Regions from separate parts of the Leuconostoc lactis genome, predicted to be linked through region 1. Evidence: riboswitches for the same ligand, from Rfam matches in the RefSeq annotation. Region 1 holds a riboswitch; the other holds the start of a gene.
What was found. Region 1 has a riboswitch for lysine ahead of alr (alanine racemase). Riboswitches for the same ligand answer to the same signal wherever they lie in the genome.
Positions count from the first base shown of each region.

Region 2: another riboswitch for lysine. It lies ahead of lysA (diaminopimelate decarboxylase); the one in region 1 lies ahead of alr (alanine racemase).

Region 1 is NZ_CP042420.1:652,113-655,291, forward strand. Features, by position in the region: gene FGL80_RS03310 (ABC-F family ATP-binding cassette domain-containing protein) at 1-805, shown strand, start outside; gene FGL80_RS03315 (biotin--[acetyl-CoA-carboxylase] ligase) at 846-1,550, shown strand; lysine riboswitch at 1,626-1,793, shown strand; gene alr (alanine racemase) at 1,872-2,984, shown strand; gene FGL80_RS03325 (aspartate-semialdehyde dehydrogenase) at 3,024-3,179, shown strand, end outside.
Region 2 is NZ_CP042420.1:34,714-37,892, reverse strand. Features, by position in the region: gene FGL80_RS00175 (nicotinate phosphoribosyltransferase) at 1-743, shown strand, start outside; gene FGL80_RS00170 (hypothetical protein) at 753-1,088, shown strand; lysine riboswitch at 1,146-1,321, shown strand; gene lysA (diaminopimelate decarboxylase) at 1,423-2,727, shown strand; gene dapD (2,3,4,5-tetrahydropyridine-2,6-dicarboxylate N-acetyltransferase) at 2,741-3,179, shown strand, end outside.

The DNA of each region.
Region 1 (3,179 bases):
TACGGAACAACAGTTGCGACAATATGAAAAGCAACAGGGTGAAATTGAAAAGGCCCAAAAGTTTATCGCTAAGAACAAAGCGCGTGCCTCAACTTCAAAGCAAGCGAAGTCACGTGAAAAGATGCTGGCGCGCATGGAAAAGATTGATCCACCGTCAGAAACATTACAAGCAAAATTCAATTTCCCTTATGTGAACTCACAATCTGCCAACGCATTGACAGTCAATGATTTGTCCGTCGGTTACGTGACCCCAGTCTTGGAGCCAGTAACTTTCTCAGTGACAACGGGACAAAAGATTGTCTTCAAAGGCTTTAACGGCGCGGGTAAGTCGACATTGATTAAGTCAATTCTCGGTGTGATTCCTGCCTTACACGGGACAGCTGAATTCTCACCGTCTGCCGTCGTTAACTACTTCGACCAAGACTTGGCATGGGATGATGACACAAAGACACCATTACAAGAAATGCAAGATCGTTTCCCAACGCTAGAACCAAAGGCGTTGCGGACCCGATTGGCTGCGGCAGGGATTAACGCTGAAAACGCGCAAAAGCCGTTGCAACAACTTTCTGGTGGTGAGCAGACAAAAGTGAAGTTGGCCATTATGGAAATGAAGCCAAGTAATTTCTTGATTTTAGATGAGCCAACCAACCATTTGGATGAAGGGACGAAAAATGCCCTACGGGCAGCGATTGACAAATTCCCAGGAAATGTCATTATCGTTTCCCACGAAGTCAGCTTTACAAAGGGCTTTGGTGACCGTGAATTAAACGTTGCGGCGCTATCCTATAAGAAAGAAACAGATTAGTATGGTGCAACTACTGACACAAAACAACATGCCGAAAAACATGACAGTTTTTGATGTGGTTGCGTCAACAATGATAAAAGGTCGAGACATGCTGAATACAGGCGTGGCTCGGCCTTTTGCTGTGGTTGCCAATCAACAAACTGCTGGGTACGGAAAATTCGGACGTCAATTTTTCTCACCGCGAGGGAGCGGTGTGTATATGACGTTTGTTTTTGACGTGCCAACTGGTAGCTTTGATGCCGGACTATTGACCACCGGTGTGGCCGCAACGATTGCGCGGGTCATTTTTGAAGTAACTGGTATTCAAGTAGCTATGAAATGGGTGAATGATTTATATTATCAGGATCGCAAAATTGCCGGCATTCTTGCTGAGGGTATTCTGACCGCAGGTCAGCTCACGCAAGTCAGTATCGGTGTTGGTTTGAATATTTTAGCCACGGTTGTGCCACCTGAACTGCGGGATAAAATCGGCGCACTTGATGTCGATGTGGATAAAAATAGGTTAGTCTGCAAGATTTTCACAGCTTTGCAAGCTGATTTTTCAGGTTATCAACAAGGACAACATCTTGCCTATTACCAAGCACATGCTTATTTAACAGGCCGTTATGTATCGGTCCAAATTGGCACAACGGTGCTGCAAGGGCAGGTAACCGGCATCGGACAACAGGGTGAGTTATTGTTGGTAGACGATACTGGCGAGTCACATGCTTTGTTGAGTGGCGAAGTGACTCAAGTTAAGCTATAGTGGGCAGGGTTGATAACGAGATCATAACAACGCATTTGACAAAATAAAAGTATTAGAATAAAATAAAAACAATGAGAAAATCATAGAGGTTGCCATAGACAAGAGTCACTTGTGGAGTATTGATAGATACGCTGAAGCAAGCAAAAGGGGATGTGGCCGAAGCGTTGGCACTATCATGTCAGTTAGCTGGGCCATTGGTTAAGAGCCAATGGACTGTCGCGGATGCGGGGTGCTATGACGGAGATAAGCGTTTTTTATTGCGATCCGTGACTGCCCTCCAAGCAGCCACGGATTTTTATTTTATGAGAAAAAGGTGTGACTATGGTAGAGGCAATTACAAGGCCAACACAAATTGAAATATCACAAAAAGCTTTAAAAAATAATGTCGCCGTCGTGAAGCAAACATCAGGCGCAGACAAAATCTTTTTGGCTGTTAAATCTAATGCCTACGGCTTGGGGTTAATCCCAACGTCAAAGGCGGCCGTGGCAGGTGGTGTCTACGGCTTAGCGGTAGCCATTATTGATGAAGCTTTGGCTTTGCGCCATGAGCGACTAACGGCACCGATTTTAATTTTAGGGATTTCACCAGCGCAATATGCGGAATTAATGGCCGTCCAACATATTATGGCTACGGTTGTGTCGCTTGATTGGTTAAAAGAGGCGGCGACTTATTTGTCCGGTGAACAACGTTTGCATGTCTCGTTAGGGGTTGATACGGGAATGGGCCGAATTGGCTTCCGTGATCGTGCAGCGCTGGCCGAAGCCATTGCTTATGTCCAAGCACATCATGATTTATTTGACTATGTTGGCTTAGCGACGCATTTTGCCGAGTCCGATTCGGCTAATACTGATTATTTTGAGATGCAACTGGCGCGTTGGCATGAGTTGACGGATGGCTTACCGGAACCAGAATATTATCACGTCGCCAACTCTGGGGCTGCCATGTATCACGCTGACGAAGTCCCACATGACGTCATTCGCGTGGGGACAGTCCTGTATGGCGTGGAACCTTCCCGTGGCGAATTGGCCGATGGCCATGAGTTACAACCGGTCATGGCTTTACGTAGTGAAATCAACTTTGTGAAGCAACTGCCGGCGGGGGAAGGCATTAGTTATTCCCACAAATACACCACGACGGGCGACGAATGGATTGGGACAGTACCGATTGGCTATGGCGACGGGTGGCTACGCAAATTGACCGGCTTTAACGTGATTGTTGATGGGCAATATGTACCCATTGTTGGTCAAATCGCCATGGATCAAATGATGATTCGCTTGCCGCATGAATATCCTGTGGGAACAAAAGTGACTTTGATTGGTCGTGACGGTGGGTTAGAAAATACCTTGGAAGATGTCGCGCAACATGCGGGCCTAGCACCTTGGGAAATCATGACTGGGATGCAAGATCGCTTGCACCGCGTACTTGTTGATTAGGATACACAGCGTAACAAACTTAACATTGAGGAGAACAAAATGACAGAAAAAACTTATCATGTGGCAATTTTGGGCGCCACTGGCGCAGTTGGCACACGTTTGCTATCACAATTGGAACAATCAACGATTCCGGTTGGTCAAATTAAGTTATTGGCTTCAGCACGTTCGGCTGGCACGACTTTAATGTTTAAAGGC
Region 2 (3,179 bases), 620 kb from region 1:
TTTATGGCGTGCCTGGACGCGCTTTGTCTGTCTGGGCAACGGAACATTCGGTGGCGACGTCATACGGTGCTGACGCTGGTGAATTCGCTTATGTCCATGCGCAATTGGATCGGGCACCGGATGATGCTATTTTATCTATTGTCATCGATTCATACGATGCGCTCAATTTTGTGAAAAATGTGATTGGGTCACCAGAAATTAAAGAACGCATTATGGCACGTGAGGGTCGAATTGTTCTCAGACCAGATTCTGGCGATCCGTTAACGATTGATTTGCAGGTGCTCGACCTGCTTGCTGAAATTTTTGGGACGACGACAAATGCCAAAGGTTATCGCGTTTTGCAACATAATGTCGGCATTATTCAAGGCGATGGTATGAAAGCAGACACGATTATTGCCCTTTATGAAGCCTTGATGGCTGCTGGTTGGTCAGCGGATAATTTGGTAGTTGGCTCTGGTGGTGGTTTGTTACAAGAAGGCTTTACTCGAGACACAGCACGCTTTGCCATCAAAGCAGCCTATGCGGAGACAGCCACTGGTGAGCACATCAATATCCAAAAGAAGCCTAAAACGGATGCTTCAAAAGCGTCAAAAGCAGGACTACTTAAAGTGATTCGCCGAGATGGCCAAATTGTCACGGTATCACAAAGCGAACCAGGAGAAGACCTCTTGACAACCGTTTATGAGAATGGCGTTTTTGCCCCTGTTGATGGGCAAGCGATGATACAACGTGCCCAAGTGTGAGGAATGATCTTGAATTACCAATTTAAAAAAGCCAGCGACATCACGACGGATGTCACAGTCGAACAATTAGACATCAAAGCCGCTGCGCAAGCTTATCGTGAACGCGATCAACGTGATGACAAGCCGAAAAGTGAAGCGAGCCAAGCACTCGTTGGCCATGGCGTACAAGCGCTTGGTACAGAGGCAGCAATTGGGAAAGATGAGCGTAAGGCCAAAGTACTCGCCTTATTTAACGCCGGTATGACGAGTTATATTGATTTAGCTTTTGAAATGAATTTATCAGAAGCGACGATTCAAAAATATGGCAAAGAATTAGGATTAACTTTCATTGACACGCCATATTAAATTAAAAATTTGACATTTTTAAATGCATAAGCTATTATAATAACAACATAAAATTTAATTTCACATAGAGGTTGCGATTGACAGGAGTCGCTTATCTGAATTGTTGTAGCAATTGGGAGGGTAAGTCAAAGGGGAAATCGCCGAAATGAACTAACACTACAAAGTTAGTTTGTTGGGCTAATGGTTAAGAACTATTAGACTGTCGTTAGAAATAACGGTGAGCTATGGAAACTGTCAAAAATGCAAGCTTTAGAAGCCTTTTGTCCGTGACCATGTCTCGAACAGAAGGCTTTTTATGTTAACAATTAGGGCATCGTTAAGGTGGAGAAGGTATATGGATTATTCAACAAACGCACAAGCACATTTGACCATTGATGGCGTCGATGCCGTTGCATTGGCCGACACTTATGGCACACCGTTATATGTTTACGACGTCTCTAAAATCCGTCAGACGATGCGTGCGTTTAAAGCAATTTTTGAGCGCGAAGATGTCCCATATGTTGTGAGTTATGCCTCAAAGGCGTTCTCAACGAAGGCCATTTATCAAGTTGCCCAGCAAGAAGGTATTCACGCAGATATTGTATCGGGGGGTGAATTATACACGGCCCTGGCAGCAGGTTTTCCACCAGCCCATCTGAGCTTTAATGGCAATAATAAGAGTTGGGATGAGCTAACGATGGCGGTACGTGCTGGCGTGGGGACGATTATTGTTGACAACTTCTTAGAGTTGCAATGGTTGTCAGAAATTGCCGCTACGCAACAAGTACAACAAGCCATTCTACTGCGTATTTCACCAGGTATTTCAGCGCATACCCATGAATTCATTAGCACTGGTCAGCAAGATTCTAAATTTGGCTTTGATTTATTGACTGGTCAAGCAAAACGTGCCTATGAGATTGCACGACTGGATGCAAACCTTAATTTACGTGGCTTACATGCCCACATTGGGTCACAGATTTTTGACGTCACGGGCTTTGAAAAGAACGCCGCTTTACTGGCCGAAACAGCCCATAGTTGGGGTTGGACCCCAGCCGTCATTAACGTGGGTGGTGGTTTTGGGATTCGGTATACCGATGATGATACGCCATTGCCTGAAAGCGACTATGCAGCAGCAATCATTGCCACACTGAAAGCAAAAGCTGAAGCATTTGCATGGCCAATGCCGGAAATTTGGATTGAGCCAGGGCGTTCGATTGTTGGACCAGCCGGGCAAACACTTTATACAATTGGCTCACGCAAGGATATTCCGGATTTACGCCAGTATCTCGCCGTTGACGGGGGCATGGGGGATAATATTCGACCAGCCCTTTACCAAGCGAACTACGATGCGGTGTTAGCCAATGATCCAAATGCGCCAACGACTGAAGTTGTGCGTGTCGCTGGTAAATATTGCGAATCAGGGGATGTGTTAGTTTGGGAACAAGCGTTACCGCAAACCAAACCTGGCGACATCCTATCTGTTCAAGCAACTGGCGCCTATGGCTATGCCATGGCTTCCAACTACAACCGCAATCCACGACCAGCAGTGGTTTTCGTGGAAAATGGCGCACATCAAGTGGTTGTGGCGCGGGAAACTTATGCCGATATCGTCGCGTTAGATCGTGACTATGACCTTGCAAGCACACCAGAAGAATCATAAGAGGATAAAAAACATGACAACGACAGAAAATGCAGCCCAAGAATTGATTGATTTCATCGCCAATGCTAAAAAAGTCACGCCCGTGAAAGTAACTTATAAAGGGGTCTTAGCCGGTGAAATTCCGGTAACGGTACAACAATTTGGCGGGGTGTCATTTGGGCAACTGATTGGCGATTGGGCTGATATTGCGCCACTGATTGCTAATTTACCGGCAGAAAATGTTTATATTGAAAATGATGCACGTCATTCAGCAGTTCCATTGCTCGATAAAAAGGCTGTGAATGCCCGCATTGAACCGGGGGCAATTATTCGAGATCAGGTTACGATTGGGGATAATGCCGTGATTATGTTAGGCGCAGTCATCAACATTGGCGCGGAAATTGGTGCTGGCACGATGATTGACATGGGGGCCATCTTAGGTGGTCGTGCTATTGTGGGTAAAAATTCACACA